Regions from separate parts of the Lysinibacillus sp. IITD104 genome, predicted to be linked through region 1. Evidence: a T-box and tRNA genes for the amino acid it is inferred to sense, from the RefSeq annotation. Region 1 holds a T-box; the other holds one or more tRNA genes.

Evidence for each region. The T-box of region 1 lies ahead of V1L66_RS07265 (valine--tRNA ligase). A T-box ahead of a tRNA ligase gene usually reads a tRNA of that ligase, here a tRNA-Val.
Region 2: it has a tRNA-Val gene. The T-box ahead of V1L66_RS07265 (valine--tRNA ligase) is inferred to sense a tRNA for this amino acid. The anticodon was not compared.

What each region holds. Positions count from the first base shown of each region.
Region 1 is NZ_JBAHYH020000001.1:1,434,496-1,444,284, reverse strand. Features, by position in the region: gene V1L66_RS07280 (folylpolyglutamate synthase/dihydrofolate synthase family protein) at 65-1,315, opposite strand; gene V1L66_RS07275 (folylpolyglutamate synthase/dihydrofolate synthase family protein) at 1,312-2,592, opposite strand; gene V1L66_RS07270 (hypothetical protein) at 2,727-3,125, opposite strand; gene V1L66_RS07265 (valine--tRNA ligase) at 3,391-6,030, opposite strand; T-box leader at 6,111-6,369, opposite strand; gene V1L66_RS07260 (hypothetical protein) at 6,472-6,666, shown strand; gene V1L66_RS07255 (valyl-tRNA synthetase) at 6,643-7,317, opposite strand; gene V1L66_RS07250 (SRPBCC family protein) at 7,488-7,934, opposite strand; gene hemL (glutamate-1-semialdehyde 2,1-aminomutase) at 8,239-9,531, opposite strand; gene hemB (porphobilinogen synthase) at 9,532-9,789, opposite strand, start outside.
Region 2 is NZ_JBAHYH020000001.1:217,259-227,047, reverse strand. Features, by position in the region: gene cdaA (diadenylate cyclase CdaA) at 1-212, opposite strand, end outside; gene V1L66_RS01200 (anti-sigma factor) at 362-988, opposite strand; gene sigW (RNA polymerase sigma factor SigW) at 1,002-1,565, opposite strand; gene rocF (arginase) at 1,699-2,604, opposite strand; tRNA gene V1L66_RS01185 (tRNA-Lys) at 2,789-2,861, opposite strand; tRNA gene V1L66_RS01180 (tRNA-Gln) at 2,875-2,949, opposite strand; tRNA gene V1L66_RS01175 (tRNA-Tyr) at 2,964-3,047, opposite strand; tRNA gene V1L66_RS01170 (tRNA-Val) at 3,066-3,141, opposite strand; tRNA gene V1L66_RS01165 (tRNA-Glu) at 3,197-3,271, opposite strand; tRNA gene V1L66_RS01160 (tRNA-Asn) at 3,385-3,461, opposite strand; gene mbcS (acyl-CoA synthetase MbcS) at 3,732-5,318, shown strand; rRNA gene rrf (5S ribosomal RNA) at 5,434-5,549, opposite strand; gene V1L66_RS01145 (hypothetical protein) at 5,812-6,468, shown strand; gene V1L66_RS01140 (KinB-signaling pathway activation protein) at 6,505-7,179, opposite strand; gene gerD (spore germination lipoprotein GerD) at 7,331-7,939, shown strand; gene V1L66_RS01130 (P-loop NTPase) at 7,996-9,051, opposite strand; gene V1L66_RS01125 (N-acetylmuramoyl-L-alanine amidase) at 9,124-9,789, opposite strand, start outside.

The DNA of each region.
Region 1 (9,789 bases):
TATTTTTTGATAAAGGCTCCTTTATAAAAAAAACTAGGACTCACTATCAAGAGTCCTAGTCGTTTCATTGTTTTAATCTATTACGAACCTCTGTTAATAAATATAACGAGCCTGATACAATGGTTCTTTGCTGTCTATATGATTGTGCCTGTATAAAGGATGCATAGTCAACCAAGGTTGTTTTCGATGCTGCATGAGAAAGTTTGACCATTTGATGGGCTGGCATTGCTCGTGAATTAGCAAAATCAACGAAGTAAAAATCATCACTCACCTGCTCTAAAAGCCTGAGAATCTGCTGAACATCTTTATCTGCTAGTATGCCAATGACAAATGTTATCTGCTCATTTGGATATTCACACTGGATCGTTTCTACTAATTTTTCGGCACTTGCAGGATTATGTGCACCATCCAAAATAACGAAAGGCATTATTTCTTCAAAGCGTCCCAAAATAGAGGCCTTTTGCACAGCTTGACGAATAGCTGTTTTATCCATAGACACGCCTAATACTGACGCCACTTCGAAAAAGGCTGTAATGGCGAGTGCCATATTGTTCCCCTGATGTGCTCCCTTCATAGAACGAGTTAGGTTCGCAATTTGGAACTGCTGTACGTCATTCGTATAGCTTTCTCCATCAGTTGTCGGCTTTATGGCAAAATGCTTACCTAATGCAAATAGCGTGGCTTTTTTTTGATTGGCTACTTCATCCACAACACGCATCGCCTCATCTGGCAAATCACCAATAATAACTGGACGTTGTTGCTTAATAATACCTGCTTTATGGTGAGCAATGCTTTCAAGCGTATTCCCTAAAAACTTTGTGTGTTCTAAAGCAATACTTGGGATAACAGAGACAATGGGTGTTACCACATTTGTGCTATCCAATAAGCCACCCATTCCCGCTTCAATCAGTGCTATATCCACCCTGCCATTCACAAAATGTAAAAATGCCGCCACCGTCAGCAATTCAAAATCGGTTAGTTTACTACTAAGCCCAGCCTCATGCATCTGTTGAAAAACTCGATCCATTTCAGCTTCTTTAATAGGTTGACCAGCTATTTGAATTTGGTCATGAACATCTACGATACAGGGTGACATAAATTTGCCCACACGTAAGCCATGTTCTTGTGCAATAGCCTCTAGAAACGTTAACGTAGAGCCTTTGCCATTTGTGCCTGCTAAGTGGACGACATGCAAAGTTTGTTCAGGATTACCCACTAATGATAAAGCCTCTTCAATCGCTGTAAGACCTGGTTTAATTACATCATCACTTTTAACCTGCCATTTCTCTTTATAATGATCAAAGTTTGGGATCATTGTCCTTCCTCCTGTAGCCACTGTCGAGCTTGTGCTATAAAGTATAAAGAGCCTGTTATGACAATAATATCCTCTTTATGGCGTCCTTGTAATATAGTTTGAAGGCTTTTTAGCCACTCTGTATGATATGTTTTATTGGCATGTGTCGACAACTTCGCTAAGCTTTCAGCAGGCATTGCATTCGGTAGGTCTATTTGTGTAAAAGTGATCGAGGTGGCAACAGCATCCATTAGTTCTATACTGTTGGCATGATCCTTGTCTGCTAATGCCGCATAAATAAAGTGATAATTGTTTCTTGGATAGACGTTTTTTAGTGTTTGGATAAGAGCAGCTGTACCCTCGGAATTATGAGCACCATCTAGCACAATTTGATTCGGCCATTGCTCGAAGCGACCTGCCCATTGCGCACACTGTAGACCCTGACAAATAGAATCATCAGCAATGGCAATTGCCCCCTGTTCACGTAATGTTAGCATGGCTGTGATGGCCAAACTTGCATTATTTATTTGATGTTGACCAGCCATTTTTAATGGTACATCCCTCATCAAGACATGAGCCTTTTCATATGTAAAGTGCTGATAGTCAGTGCTCTGCCAACTATTTGTCACCGTGAAGCCTTGTCCTAAAACAAAGCATGATGCATGTCGTTCCTCTGCAGTAGCTTTAATGACAGCCAATGCCTCCTCATTTTGAACGCCTACAACAACTGGGATGCCTTCTTTGATGATACCAGCTTTTTCAGTGGCAACCTTTGCGAAGGTGTCACCTAAAAAGGCTGTATGCTCTAGCGAAATCGTTGTAATAATAGATAAAAGCGGCCTTACGACGTTTGTCGCATCCAAACGTCCTCCAAGCCCTGTCTCAATAAGTGCTATATCTACTCCTTCATGTGCAAAATATTGAAACATAATCAATGTAACTACCTCAAAAAAGCTTGGAAAATCGCCATTGTAGTGCTCTTCTATAATTTTCGCAAGTTTATTGAAATAGTAGAGAAATTGCTCATCTGAAATTTGGCGGCCGTTAATGGTCATACGTTCATTGACTCGCTCTAAATGCGGAGACGTAAATGCCCCTACTGTGTAGTCTGCATGTTGTAGCATTTCTCTTAATGCGTTCACCGTAGAGCCTTTACCGTTTGAACCTGCTACATGGATTACTCTTAGCTTGTTGTGAGGCTCATCTAAATGTCCTAGTACTTCACGCATAAGGACAAGTGGTGCACGTTTATGATCAACTGCTTTTAATGTAAAAATAAATTTTGTACATTCGTTCATTGTGTGAAACAAAATAAACACTCCCTCTTACTGCAATATCTTTATTTTAGTACAAGTAACGTTTAATAACATAGCAAAATGGTAAAATACAAAAAACACGCAGCTAGCGACTGCGTGTTCATATTAATATTATATTAGTGTACCTTGTGAGCACCTAATAAAGCACCCATATTGTTTAAAATAGTTTTTGCATCACTATTTAATAACGGATGTACATCTGGACGTTGCACTAATTCAAAAGCGTTTTTTAACGTTCTTTTTAGCATAGATATATCAAAGTCTGAGCAATACTCATTAATTTTTTGGATTGTTAATAAATCAGTCCTTGATAATTTAATGCTATCCTGCTGAGGATTACTATTTGCTAATATGTGCTTAATAAGGACACGGCCACTTGTATTCAATAAACGATAATACTTTGCTTCGGATAATTTTAAGAGATTCGTTTCGATCAATACTCTCGCGCTTACAAAGTCTAGTTCATCACATGCTTTGTTGACTTTTGTAATAATGGTTGCAATATTTCCTGACATTCCCAACACCCCCATTGGCTCTTATTTTTTTAATGAAAAAGACTGTCTATCTAAAAAAACCGTCCATTCTCCCAAGCTTTTTTCACGGCTAAATAATACGGAATTAGGTTTTGTTTCCTACCAAATCAACCCTGCACGACATCTATTAGTCTGATTTATTTTAAATAATACTATATATTTTTTCCTAATACAATGCATATCTTTAGATCTATAAAAAAAAAAGCAATGGATGACTTTTTCGTCATCCACTGCTTCAACTTTACATTTATTTCAATTCTTCTAAACGTTTTAACACAACTGCATGCTTGCTTTCATAATCTGCTAATTTCTCACGTTCTGCGTTAACTAACGCTTCCGGCGCTTTCGATACAAACTTTTCATTCGATAACTTACCTGTAACAAGCTTCACTTCTTTTGCCCATTTCTCTAATTCTTTTTCAAGGCGAGCAATTTCTTCCTCTAGATTGATCAGTCCAACAAGAGGTAGGAAAACCTGTGCTCCTGTCACAACAGCCGTCATTGATTGTCCTGGAGCCTCTAAACCTTCACCAATTGTTAAAGTATCAGGATTACAGAATTTTTCTAAATATGCTTGATTCTCTTCAAGTACAGCTGCTGTTGCTGCATCTTTCGCTGAAATAAACAACGGTACTTTTTTGCTCATTGGGGTATTTACTTCCGCACGAATATTACGTACTGAACGTATAATATCCATTAGGAGCTTCATATTATCTGCTTCATCAGCAAAATGAAGATCTTTACGTACTGTTGGCCATGCTGCCACTGTAATAGATTCACCTTCATGTGGTAAATGCTGCCAAATTTCTTCTGTAATGAAAGGCATAAATGGATGTAATAGACGCATTGTTTGATCTAGTACGTAAGCTAAAATAGAGCGAGTTGTCTTTTTAGCTGCTTCATCCTCACCGTAAAGAGGTAATTTTGCCATTTCAATATACCAAGAACAGAAATCATCCCAAATGAAATTGTATAATTCACGGCCAACTTCACCGAATTCATAACGCTCTGCAAGAGAGGTAACGCGTTCAATCGTTTCATTTAAGCGCGTTAAAATCCATTTGTCAGCTACTGATTTTTCACCAGTTAAATCGATCTCATCATATGTCATACCATCCATATTCATAAGCGCAAAACGTGATGCATTCCAAATCTTATTGGCAAAGTTCCATACTGCTTCAACTTTTTCAGTTGTATAGCGTAAATCTTGACCAGGTGATGAACCAGTAGCTAAGAAGTAGCGTAATGAATCTGCACCGTATTGTTCAATGACATCCATTGGATCAACACCATTGCCAAGTGATTTACTCATTTTACGCCCTTCACCATCACGTACTAAACCATGAATTAGCACATCTTTAAATGGACGTTGATCTGTAAACTCAAGACCTTGGAAAATCATTCGAGAAACCCAGAAGAAAATAATATCATAGCCTGTTACTAATGTATTTGTTGGATAATAACGTTTATATTCTTCATTTGCTTCATCTGGCCAACCCATAGTAGAAAACGGCCATAGTGCTGAAGAGAACCATGTATCTAGTACATCTTCATCTTGCGTCCAGTTTTCTGCATCTGCTGGGGCTTCTTTACCTACGTATATTTCGCCTGTTTCATTATGGTACCAGGCTGGGATTTGATGGCCCCACCATAATTGACGAGAAATACACCAATCGCGTATATTCTCCATCCAGCGGGAATATGTGTTTTCAAAACGAGCAGGAACAAAGTTTACTTTCCCTTCTTCGTCCTTTTGCAGCTCTAGGGAAGCATCAGCAAGTGGTTGCATTTTAACGAACCATTGTGCTGAAAGATATGGCTCAACAACAGCACCAGAACGTTCAGAGTGTCCTACTGAATGCATATGCTCTTCAATGCGAATTAACACACCTGCTTCTTGTAAATCAGCAACAATTTGCTTGCGGCATTCGAAGCGATCCATTCCTTTATATTTGCCAGCAAGATCATTCATTGTGCCGTCTTCATTCATTACTAGAATGCGCTCTAGATTATGACGATTACCAACTTCAAAGTCGTTCGGATCATGGGCTGGTGTCATTTTTACAACCCCAGTACCAAATTCCATATCAACGTACTCATCAGCAACAATTGGAATTTCACGACCTACAATCGGTAAAATAACGTTTTTACCAATTAAGTGCTGATAACGCTCATCGTTCGGGTGAACAGCTACCCCAGAGTCACCAAGCATTGTTTCGGGACGTGTTGTAGCAACTTCTACATAGCCAGAGCCATCAGCTAATGGATATTTCATATGATAGAAGGCACCTTGCACATCCTGATAAATTACCTCGATATCAGATAATGCTGTTTTTGCTGCTGGGTCCCAGTTGATAATACGTTCACCACGATAAATTAAACCTTTTTCATATAACTGAACAAAAACTGTTTTTACCGCATCTGAAAGACCTTTATCTAGCGTGAAACGTTCACGCGTATAGTCTAATCCAAGACCAAGCTTTGCCCATTGATCACGAATATGTCCAGCATACTCTTCTTTCCATTCCCATGTTTTTTCAAGGAATTTTTCACGTCCTAAATCATAACGTGTAATATTATCCTCACGCAGCTTTGCTTCTACTTTTGCCTGTGTTGCAATACCTGCATGATCCATACCTGGCAACCAAAGGGCATCATAGCCTTGCATGCGTTTCATACGGATGAGGATATCTTGTAATGTTGTATCCCAAGCATGGCCAAGGTGTAGTTTACCTGTTACGTTCGGTGGTGGAATAACGATTGAATAGGGCTTTTTCCCACTTTCAGGCTGCGCCTCGAAAAACTTCCCTTGTAACCACCATTCATAGCGACCAGCTTCAATGGACTGTGGGTCATACTTAGTTGGCATTGAAATGTTTTCTGTCATATTGACTCCTCCTATTGTTTGAAAACTGTAGGTAAAGAAATGCTGTTCATTTTTTACCCAATAAAAAAACTCCTCTCGTCTAAAAGGACGAAGGAGTTTTAGTTCGCGGTACCACCTTTAATTCCAGCAGTGGTTAAGATAAATGTTCAATGACATATTTTCTCAGCCTACCCTACTGGCTCTCAATTCGGTAACGGTGTTTAACCGGCTTTAACTACTATTAGTTCACTAAAGCTGCTCAAGGGCTACCTTCAATTCCGTACAAATAGAAACTTCACAGCTACCGTTTCTTCTCTGAAAATGTAGACAAAATTTACTCTTCCCTATCATAGCATCTGTATTTGATTTTCCTAATTGTACCGCAGGATCGTGTCATTTTTCAAGTGATTTAGTCATCTTTTAGTAAGAGGAAAGTAAATAGAAAAGGAAGTGACAATTCAAATGCGACGACGCAAGTATAACCCTTGGCTTTTACCACCTTGGCTACGGCAAGTTCGTTTTTATTGTAGAACCATTATCGTGCCGATTTGTGCTTTTCAGTTTATCCGTGTCATTATTGTGCCAACATCAGGTGATTTAATCTTCTTATTACTTCTGCTACTTCTCTGCTATTTACTTTTGAAAGATATCATTTGAAACACGAACTTTAAGCGGTGTATATTCTTCTGTTAGATCCCAAATCATAGAAGGCACTTCATGCCAAGTACTGGATTCACGTACAACAATATGGCTTGAGGATTCTCTTAATACAGCTTTTTGGTCAACTGTTGTAGAATTCTCTTGGCGTGAAGCTGCTGCTACTGCGGCAGGTTGTTTCACTTGAACACTTTCTTCGATTACGGCCATTGTTTCCTCTTGTTCGAAAGCATGTGTTGATAGGTGCGGATTGTCTAACACAACTTTTTCATCAACAGGTTCATATTCATTAAAAACACTTGTAACGGTCCACTCAAGCTGACACATCTGATTTGTTAGACTAGGGCGAATATCCTTGACCATTAAATCTTTGACATCGGATTCTTTTGGTAAATCCACATGTAAAGGTACAGCATACTCAAAATAACCAGTATCTCCTTGGATGTCTAGAGCATCAATTGTAATTAAATCTTCATTTTCTGCAAATGCTTGCATATCTTGAAAATCAAAGCGAACGTGTGCGGTGATATGATAGATGCCCATAAGTCGCAAAGAATCTTCTAATTGCATTGCCTGCCACTGTGGCTTAATTTGTACAGCTGCTATTTCAGTTGGGCAGCCATATCCAGGAAAACAAAATGCTTCGCGCATATTCCAAGTTTTGTGTTCGATAATAATCCCTCCCTTTGCATCATATGACGATTTAAAGGAGAGTATGCTAGGGTGTTGCCATTTGAACACATTTAAAAATAGATACTACTAAAAAACTGGCATGCTAGAAGCAATATTCTAGCATGCCAGTTTCATGAATGTTCATATCTTTAAACATTTACTAATTTAATTTTATTCGCTACACGATCTGTTAGCATTTGCGTTGCTTTTGGTACAATCGGTTTAAAAATAGGATTTAAAACAGGGCCAGCTAACCCGCCCGCAACGACTTCTAAGAATCCTGTCATTTTTGTATTTTCAGGATCAATACTTTCTGCGAGGAAATAGCCATTTCCTGTGAAGTTATCAGAAAGCCCCTTTAATTCGAATGTAACTTTTGATGGTGCTAACCATTCTAAGATTGTAATTTCTACTTCAACTGTTTTTTTCAAAACGCCAACATTGCCTTTAAAAGTCCAAGTGGAGTGTTTTTCATCAATCATTTCATGTGCATTATAACCTGGGACAAGCTTTGCCCATTTTTCCATATCACTAACGAAATCCCATACATCCTCAATCCCTACAGGAACTTCGACCGTGTGTGTGCCTGTTGCCATATCAATTCACTACTTTCTTTTATGAATAGCTATATTATAAACGATATCGCCCACAATTTGGCTATGCTGAAAGATGTAATTTTGACAAAAGCAGGTCCTTCATCCAGTATAGAAGATCTTGTTTACTAGTAAATATATGCTATTCTCTCTTTTTGTCCTTACATTTCTCTAGCACTATAATGCTTTCTGCTTGATCCATTAAAAAAGTACAACGGTAGAAAAAGCAAGTTTGACGGGCGAAGGGCTTTGTTTTTCAAAAATATGAGAGCATGCTAGAAATAATTCTAGCATGCTCTATCAAATTTTATTTGGCTAATTGCGCAAATACTTTATGGAATGCAGCCACTGTTTTCGCAATATGCTCTTCCGTATGGGCTGTTGAGATGAATAGTCCTTCAAATTGAGAAGGAGGTAAGAAAATACCTTCCTCTGCCATTAGACGGAAGTATTCAGCGAATAATTGTAAATCAGATGTTTTAGCAGAAGCAAAATCAATGACATTTTCATTTGTAAAGAAGAAGCCAATCATAGAGCCTGCACGATTGACAGTGTGCGGGATATTATATTTTGTTGCTGCTTCACGGAAACCAGCCTCAAGCTGATCTCCTAATTTTTTAAAGTAATCATACGTACCATGGTCTAAACGTGATAACGTTTCATAACCGGCTGTCATCGCTAATGGATTCCCCGATAATGTTCCTGCTTGATAAATTGGTCCAGCAGGAGCTACTTGCTCCATAATTTCTTTTTTCCCAGCGAACGCACCTACAGGGAGACCCCCTCCGATTACTTTACCTAAAGTAGTCATATCTGGTGTTATCCCAAAATACCCTTGTGCACAGCCATAATCTACGCGGAAACCTGTCATAACTTCGTCAAAGATTAATAATGCACCGTGCTCTGAAGTAAGCGCACGTAAGCCTTCTAGGAAACCGGGCTGTGGTGGAACAACCCCCATATTTCCTGCGACTGGCTCCACAATAACTGCAGCTAACTCTGCGCCAAATTTCTCGAAAATCACTTTTGCCCCTTCTAAATCATTATAGGCAACTGTCAACGTATTACGTGCGATATCTGCAGGCACACCAGGGCTATCAGGAAGGCCTAATGTGGCAACACCAGAACCGGCTTTAATTAATAAGGAGTCACCGTGACCATGATAAGACCCTTCAAACTTTAAAATCTTATCACGCCCTGTAACACCACGTGCTACACGTAATGCAGACATAGTAGCCTCTGTTCCTGAAGAAACAAAGCGGATCATTTCCATTCCTGGTAGACGGTCTAATACTAATTGGGCTAAGCGATTTTCTGTATAGCTTGGAGCACCGAACGAAGAACCCTTCGCAGCTGTATCTGCAATTGCTTTCACTACCTCTGGATGTGTATGTCCTAAAATTAGCGGACCCCAAGACAATACATAATCAATATATTCATTGCCATCAATGTCTTTAATGATTGCCCCATGACCAGATTCCATGAAAATCGGGTCCATATTTACTGATTTGAATGCACGTACTGGGCTACTTACACCCCCCGGCATTAATTGAACAGCTTCAGCATAGGCTTGTTTTGATTTTTCGTAAGAACGTGTCATTTATTTCTCCTCCAACCAACGTGCAACATCTTTTGCATGATACGTAATGATTAAATCAGAGCCTGCACGTTTCATACCTAATAATGTTTCAAGCACAACTTTTTTCTCTTCAATCCAACCATTTATAGCAGCCGCTTTAATCATTGCATATTCACCTGACACATTATACGCAACAAGCGGTAATGGGTAGTTATTTTTCATGTCTCGAATAATATCTAAATAGCTAAGAGCAGGTTTGACAATTAAGAAATCTGCGCC
Region 2 (9,789 bases), 1.2 Mb from region 1:
TGTAGCATCCAGCCAAGTGTTTGTAACCCTAAAAGGTCTGTTGCAATTCGTGCAATAATAATGACGAATATTCCCTTAAGTAATTGGACAGCCTTCGTACCTTTAATGAGGGTTAAGACTTTATAAACAACGTACCAAACGAGCAGTACATCAATGAAGTTAATAACAATATTCACAGGCGTTAAATCCGTGAAATGTTCGATAATTTGCACGTGGCATCCCCCACTTTTCATTACGAATCCATACACATTCAAGTATATCACATTCTTAACAAATGTAACTTTTTTCAAATAAAAAGTCTACTCAGAAGAGTAGACCTTTCAGCCTCTCACGTGCACTATTTTTTAGGACGTATAGAGTGTTATTTAGTTTCTTCTTTTTCCTCAAATGTCATGGCAGTCTTAACAGAATTTTTAATCGTATACCATAACCATTCAAATACTTCGTCTATTTCTTCGATTCTCCCTGAAACTACCGCTGAAGATGCCATATATTGCCCGTTAATTACTGTGACGTTGCCATCAACTTCACCTTCAACAATCAAATCGCCATTTTTTACAACAATATCGCCTTTCACCACTTCCCCTTCAGGGACAATCACTGTTTGACCTTCAACAACTAAATTAGGTTGCTTGGTCACTGAGAAATGCTGGTCATCCATGAAGCTACCCAATAATGTAGCACTCATGAATAAGCAAAATACTGCTGCTGCCACAAAGAACGGATGCCGGCGAATCCATTTTTGTATACCTACTCGACTTTTTGGTTTTGGTAAACGAGCCATCACTGCTGCTTCAAAATCCGGAGGCGCTGTAATATGGGAAGCACTCTTCACAAAGGCGATTGTTTCACTCAATTCTTGCATCAACTGTTTACAATCATTACATGTATGCAAGTGTTGTTTCAACTCTTGCTCATGCTCACGACTAATGTCACCGTCTAAATAATCATGCATATAGTCTATAATATGCTCTGGACAAGTATTCATGACGCTCCCCCTCCTACAGATTGTTTAATTGCTTACGTAATGCCTCACGTCCGCGGTGAATCCTCGTTTTCACCGTTCCAAGCGGCATATCTAAAATCTCGCTAATCTCTTGTAACGATAACTCTTCTATATATTTCAATACTATAACCGAACGGTATTTATCCGGCAATCGTCCAATTTCATATTGAATGCGATCTTGCAGCTCCATTTGTTCTAACTGCTCCTCTGGTAGCTGGTCGTCTGCTGCGATTTGCGAATACATATCAAGCCCTTCTGTACCAGCTACTTCTGCATCTAAATAATAATCCGGTTTCTTTTTTCGAATACGGTCAATGCAGAGGTTTGTCGCTATGCGATAAAGCCACGTCGAAAACTTTCTTTTCTGATCAAATGTATGCAAGTTCATATAAGCACGCACAAAAGCCTCTTGAGCAATATCTTCAGACTCTTGTTTGTTGCCTAACATTCGATAGCATACTTGGTACAGTTTGTGCTGATAGAGACTCACAATATCGGCAAATGCGTTTTGATCGCCTTTAAGCACTTGTTTTATTCTCTTATTTACTAACGCATCCATTGTGTTGACTTCTCCACCTTTACAACTGTCTTATACTATACGAAGCACCGATAAGAAAAGTTTCGTTTTAATTCAATTATAGCAAAAGATTTTTATGCAATGTGGCAACAGGCAATTTTTTGTCAAATTTTCTTTAAACTAGTGTTTCGCCAAATAAAGATCCCATTAATGCAACAGCCACATTTGCTGTTGTATTCTTTTCATCTAATATAGGATTTACCTCTACAAACTCTGCTGAAGTTACCATGCCTGATTCTTGTAACATTTCCATTGCTAAATGGCTTTCTCGATAAGTAATTCCGCCTGGGACTGGTGTACCCACACCTGGCGTATAAAGTGGATCTAGTCCGTCTAAATCAAGCGATAAATGTAAGCCATCAACATTTCGTTCCTTTAAATAAGCAAGTGCATCTTCCATCACACGTGTCATGCCAAGTCGGTCAATTTCATGCATTGTATATACTTTAATTCCTTGTTGACGAATCAATTCACGCTCTCCTGGGTCTACTGAACGAGCTCCAATAATTATAACGTTTTCTGGCTTAATTTTTGGAGCATAGTTACGAATTTGCACTAAACGCTCATGTCCTAGCCCAATACTAACTGCTAACGGCATCCCATGTATATTGCCTGAAGGTGTTGTTTCAGGTGTATTTAAATCTGCATGAGCGTCATACCAGATAACACCAAGATTTTTGTAATGCTCGCCTAATCCTGCTAATGTTCCAATAGCAATACTATGATCTCCACCAAATACTAGTGGGAATTTTTTTTGTTCCACTACTTCATGTACACTATTGGCTAATGCAGTGCTAACTTCTACAACTTCCTCTAAATTTAGTAATTTTTCATCCACAGCTCCGTCTGCAAGCTTTTGACTAACACGAATATCCCCTTGATCCTGTACATCGTGTCCGATAGCCTCTAAACGTTCAACAACACCTGCATATCGAATAGCACTTGGTCCCATATCTACACCACGACGTGTTTGTCCGTAATCTGTTGGTACTCCAATAATAGAAATATTAAGTTTATTCATGTTTTTATACCCCCTAAAAGTTATAAGACTATTGTAAAGCCTATATACCACTTGGCTCAACTCGACAAAAAATCGCATATTTATTCATTTATAAATAACATAAAAAAATCTCCTACTGTTTTCAGCAAGAGATTAGTTATCTGTAGTTAATATAACACTTTTGAATAATTTTATTCTAGAAAAGTGAGCCATGAAGGACTCGAACCTTCGACCCTCTGATTAAAAGTCAGATGCTCTACCAACTGAGCTAATGGCTCATAAAAGAAAAAATGGCTGGGGTACTAGGATTCGAACCTAGGCATGACGGAATCAAAATCCGTTGCCTTACCGCTTGGCTATACCCCAATCATTTATAAAACTGGTGGAGGGGGACGGATTCGAACCGCCGAACCCTAAGGAGCGGATTTACAGTCCGCCGCGTTTAGCCACTTCGCTACCCCTCCGAAATAACACAATAAGAATGGTGGAGGATGACGGGCTCGAACCGCCGACCCTCTGCTTGTAAGGCAGATGCTCTCCCAGCTGAGCTAATCCTCCATAGAAACAGGTGTTATATCACAGTTTATTTTCTTTATAAAGCCTATGTTTTAAATGGTGACCCCTACGGGATTCGAACCCGTGTTACCGCCGTGAAAGGGCGGTGTCTTAACCACTTGACCAAGGGGCCAATATTACGTCTCAAACAAGACAAGAATTATAATAACATTTTTAATTAATAATTGCAATGCTTTTTTAAAAATTTTTTTATGTATTATAGTACTTAAAAAAAGGGCAAAAAAATGGCTCCGAAGGCAGGACTCGAACCTGCGACAACCTGATTAACAGTCAGGTGCTACTACCAACTGAGCTACTTCGGAACGATACTATTCACTTTGGTTTTAGACAACCTCTTAAGTACATTTATTATTATAGCAAGCATTATAAATAATGCAACACATTTTATGAAAATTTTTATATTTTTTTGTCGAAGTATGCTTCTATATTCGTCTCACAGCATAATAGTTCTCTATTAACTCTAATATTTCTATTTAACGTACTAAATATTCTTGCTGTATATTATTTCAATTGTTAAAATAAAAATAGTTTTACGAATTTTCTATCAAATTTTCTGGGGGAGGATGTTCAAGATGGTATCAAATGATTTAATTGCACCTGAATTTTATAACATCACAGAGGAATTAGAAAAATTTTCGCAAGATAGTGATCGCCAAGCAATACGTTGGTTAAATACCCAACAAGAGAGACGTACAGTTTCTTATGTGGAACTTAATCAAAAAATGAATCAATACGCAAATGCTTTTACGGAGAAGGGGCTTCAAAAGGGTGATCGTGTATTAGTTATTATTCCTCGACTTCCAGAAGCCTATTTCGTTTTTTTAGGCTGCTTAAAGGCTGGCATCGTACCTATTTCATGTTCAGAGATGCTACGTGCAAGCGATTTAGAATATCGTATGGAGCATTCTTCTGCTAGTGCAGTGATTGCCTATGAGGCTTTTACTAGTGAAATTGATCAAATTACTTCTTCTGTAGACGCATTGAAAAATAAACTAGTGATCGGTGCTGCGAAAGGAGATTGGACTTCACTAGATGAATTGGCAAACAAGCAACCAGTTACATTTACAGCTGTAGCTACTACACGTGATGACATGGCATTCCTATCTTATACATCTGGTACCACTGGCAAACCTAAAGGTGTTGTTCATTCACATGGCTGGGGTTATGCGCATATTAGAACTGCAGCTTCAAAATGGCTTTGTGTACGTGAAGGAGACCTTGTGTGGGCAACAGCTGCTCCAGGTTGGCAAAAGTGGATATGGAGTCCTTTTTTATCAACAATCATGCTCGGTGCTACCGCATTTGTCTATCATGGTGGATTCGATGCAAAAACCTACCTTCAATTAATGCAGGATGAAAAAGTTAATGTTCTATGTTGTACACCGACTGAATACCGTATTATGGCGAAAATTGATAATTTACAAGATTATAATCTATCATCTTTACGTAGTGCTGTTTCTGCTGGTGAACCTTTAAATCGCCCAGTTATTGAAACGTTTATGAATCATTTTGGACTAAAAGTACGTGACGGCTATGGACAAACAGAAAACACATTATTAATTGGTACACTAGAAAACACAGAATTACGCCCTGGATCTATGGGTGTTCCAACTCCAGGTAATATTGTACGTATTATCGACAATGAAGGAAACGAAGCACCGATTGGCGAAGTTGGTGATATTGCTGTTCACAAATCTTCACCAGCTTTATTTAAAGAATATTATAAAGAACCCGAGCGCACACAAGCTGCATTCCGGGGGGATTGGTATATTACAGGTGATCAAGCAAAATGTGATGAAGACGGTTACTTTTGGTTTGAAGGCCGTGGGGATGACATAATTATTTCATCTGGTTATACGATCGGACCATTTGAAGTTGAAGATGCATTAAACAAACATGAAGCTGTACAAGAGTGTGCAGTTGTAGCTGCGCCAGATGAAATCAGAGGACATATCGTAAAGGCATTTGTGATCTTACGAGAAGGCTTCAAAGAGCGTGATGAAGATGAGTTAACAAAGGAGTTACAAGAGCATGTTAAAGCGTTAACAGCCCCTTATAAATATCCTCGTAGCATTGTCTTTATTGATGAGTTACCAAAAACAACATCAGGGAAAATTCGTCGTATTGAACTACGAGCTACTACAGTTCATACACATTAAGTATTAAAATAAGAAGGCATCCTCAACGGATGCCTTCTTATTTATGCGTTTATAAATAAAGAATCCGTTCAAATAAAAAAAGCCACTACTGAGTGTATCAGTAGCGACTTTTTGCGCCTAGCGACGTCCTACTCTCACAGGGGGAAGCCCCCAACTACCATCGGCGCTAAAGAGCTTAACTTCCGTGTTCGGTATGGGAACGGGTGTGACCTCTTTGCCATCATCACTAGACTTTGTATTTAATTGAAAGATTTATTCTTTCAAAACTGGATAAACGGTGCATTGAATGTTTCAAACGTTGTTAGCTACTAAAAACTTTATTGATTACGTTTTGCTTGTTCAGTTTTCAAGGTTCATGTTTCTTTATTTCGTTGTCACCTCTTGGCGACTTATACATAATAACATCGATTATTCATGAAAGTCAACACTAAATCATAAGTTTTTTTAAGGAGATTCATTTTTTATTTTATATTTTAGAAACGAGGTTATCATTATGGTCCGTAAAACGTTGATTTCACTGCTTTTAATCGTAACGCTCTTTGCCTTTCTAAAGCCTATAAATTCAACGATGATTTCTGTATTCAATATTGCGAATGCACCAGTAGTGGTCACGAAAGGACATTATGGCATATCTCTGATTGTAGAGATTTCTTTCTCTGATGACTCTCTATTAGAATGGCTACAAACGGTGAAGGAGCCTTACCCACTTCTACTTTTAGATGCCGACTGGATTAAACGGTCACCCGATCATTTAAAAATTATCCAACAGCGAAAATTGCCTACAGGATTACTTGGGCCGGATGATTCAGTAGAAGAACCCGTTGATATTGCGCTCATCCAAAAGGATATTGATACTTACGAAAAATATTTAAAAGAAAAACCTTTATGGTTTGCTACCCGAAATCATCAATATTCACAGGATATACAGAAAGCTTTATTCCAACAACAAATGAATTTACTATCTCCTTCTCTTATTTGGCAAGGTGATAAAACTCCGAAATTACAAAAAGGGGATTTTGTCTTTTTCCCACTACACCAAAAAAATCAAATATCCTTTAAAGAGCTTAACACACTAATACAACAACATAAGTTTATGTCGATTGAAGAAAATATATTTGGTTATAAAGTTCAAACTAAAAAAGCCCCATAAAAAAATTGCCTCCACTAGAGTGGGGCAATTTTTTCCTTATGCGTTTTTAGCCTGTTCACGACGAGCTTTACGGCGTGCTTCTAATTTTTGACGATCCTCATCGGATTTTGCATTATATTTAGGTAATACTAATAATTGATACGCATTAACCGCCAATAATGGGAATAATAAAAGCGCAACATACTCATTAATATTTTCATCTCGACCCATCAATGCAATTGTCCATTCCAACGTTGTAATGACAATCATAAAGAATAGTGCAGAAATCATTACATGTTTTTTCCCTGTTAATTTCACTTTTTGAACAGCTGTAGCTATGGCCCCAAAGATGAGCACAATTAATAGTCCTACATAGAACAACCAGCTTTGCCCATCCTTAACTCCAGGAATAAAGCGGAAGAAAATAATATCGAAAATCGTAATGGCAATTAATAATAGTTGTACCCAATTCCATAATGTCAGTGTTCTAAAAATATTAACACCTACCTGATGAAGTGTTAAATAAGCGAAAAAGCCAGCTTGTGCAATAACACTCATTGTAAACCCTAAGAAAACCATCCATAAAAGTCCTGCGAAAAACTCACCCCATTGACCGTTTGCTATGTATGGTTGGAAGAATTCCCAGCGAATAAATAAACTAAAAACTCCGTTGACTGCACCACCAACGAGCATTGCAAAGAAGAAAAACTTTGCCCAATTTCGTATCGTCACAACTAAAAGTCCCCCAATTTCTCAATATATCTGTCCTTATTTTATCAATGCCTTGTTAAAAAAGCTATTTCTCATCCTAACCAATACATAAAGTCCTCAGAAATGTGAACAATAATTGAAAGAGTCTCTCTAGAGAAAGGACTGATTGCCGATGCGAAAATTCACCTTATTACTGATTCTAATGCTTTTTCTTTCTGCCTGTTCACAAGATAAAACCTCTACCATGTCCTATGATGAAATAAAAAAAATCATGATTGACTCTTTGCAAACAGAGGATGGTAAAAAGGCATTGCGACAGCTTTTGGAGGAGCCAAGTTTCCGTGAGCTCTTGATTTTAGAGCATGATGAAGTGAAAAAGGCTACCGAGGAAACTTTACTTTCCAAGGAAGCAGAAGACTTTTGGAAAAAAACCTTTGAAGATCCAAAGTTTAAAGAAACTGTTGCGAAAAGTATGCAAAAACAGCAACAGGATATTATGAAGAACTTAATAAAAGATCCGACTTTCCAAAAGGATATGGAGGCATTTTTCGGGCAGCCCGATATGCAAAAGCAGTTGGAGACTATCCTTAAATCTTCCAATATGCGCAAGCAAATGGAGGAAGTCGTAAAGGAAACAATCGAAAGCCCTTTAATGCAATCTAAATGGCAGGAACTTATTAAAAAGAGTGGCGAAACAAGTTCATCAGGAAGTGGCAATAAGAAAGAAGCAAGTGGCGATAGCGGTGGTGGATCGGGTAAGGAACAAAAAGGTACCGAGTAACCTTGGTAATGTAAAAACGGATTTCCCCATAAAAGTGGTGGAAATCCGTTTTTTTATTATTTATTTAATTTACCGATGATTTTGGTAGCAATGTCTAAATAAATTTGTCCTGTTGTATGTTTTTCAGCATATACAGAAGGAGCAAAATCTTCATCTGTCCAATCTGGTTGCCCAAGCGGGATTTGTCCAAGTAGCTCTGTACGTAATTCATCAGCTAGCTTTGGACCTCCTCCTTGCCCAAAGACAAATTCTCGGTCACCTGATTTAGATTCAAACCACGCCATGTTTTCGATAACACCTAAAATTTCATGGTCTGTTTGAAGCGCCATGGCTCCTGCACGTGCCGCTACAAATGCTGCTGTTGGGTGTGGTGTTGTTACAACAATTTCTTTTGATGATGGTAACATTTGATGGATATCTAATGCAACGTCACCTGTGCCAGGAGGTAAATCTAATAATAGATAATCTAATTCACCCCACTCCACATCACGGAAGAACTGATCTAATACTTTACCCAGCATTGGACCACGCCATACAATCGGTGCGTTATTTTCCACAAAGAACCCCATTGAAATCATTTTTACCCCAAAGCGATCTACTGGGAAAATACGATTATCGACTACTTTAGGCATATCCGTCACACCCATCATATCAGGCACACTAAATCCATAAATATCTGCGTCAATTAAGCCGACTTTCTTTCCTAGACGAGCTAAAGCAACAGCTAAGTTAACTGATACCGTCGATTTACCTACTCCACCTTTACCAGAAGCAATTGAAATTACTTGTACTGTGCTTAGCGGTGATAAAATATCCTGTGCTTCTGACTCTGTTGCTGTACCACGGAAGCTTTGTAATTTTTCTGTTGAAAGTTCTTCAAAGCGGATACCAACCGTGTTTGCACCCGCTTCTTTCAACACCTCAACAACTTTCATTTGTAGTTGTAATTGTTCAGGTGTATTTAATTTAGCAATGGCAATTTTTACACTGACATGATTTTTTTCTTCTTTTATTGCTACGTTCGTTATACCATCTGTTTCTGCAAGCGATTTATGTAAAAATGGATCTTGTAGTTGTCCTAGTATTTCTCGTACTTGTTGTTCAGTAATCACGACGAACACTCCCCTTATATTGTCTCAATATTAGTATATCATAATGATTTGATTTACGTTGTAGATGTTGCTCTACTCAATTTTAGCTAATAAATAGTCTTCTATACCTTCAACTATGGCATCTGCCATTTTTTCTTGATACTTTTTATCAACTAATAATGCTCGTTCCTCATCATTACTAATAAAACCAGTCTCTACTAAAGCTGCAGGTACTTCCGCTTTCTTCAATAAATAGATTTGCTTAATTGACAATGCTTCACGGTCTGTATTTTTTAAATTAGTGCGAATGGATTGTTGAATACTCTTGGCAAGAATCTCTCCATCAGCATGTCCTTCCTTATGGTAAAATACCTGTGCGCCACGCCATTTTGTTTCAGGTATGGCATTTGCATGAATAGTTATAAATACATCAGGCTTTTCCTTTTCCACGATATCCTTTCTTAAGAAAATATCTTGCTTTTTCCGTTCTCTCATTGTTCCATATTTTTCTGATGGCGCATGCTCATCTATTACATCCCCATTTTTTGTTCGTGTCATTATAACCGTTGCGCCTTTTTTCTTTAATTGCTTCTCTACATGCTGAGCAATTGCAAGTGTAATATCCTTTTCAATCACTTCGCCCTTTGAAGCTCCTCCATCCTCACCACCATGCCCTGCATCAATGACAATTTTTATGCCACCAAGTGGGTCCGGTAAGAAGAAGTTACGGTCCGAAGCATTTGTTTCATATGCCACGAC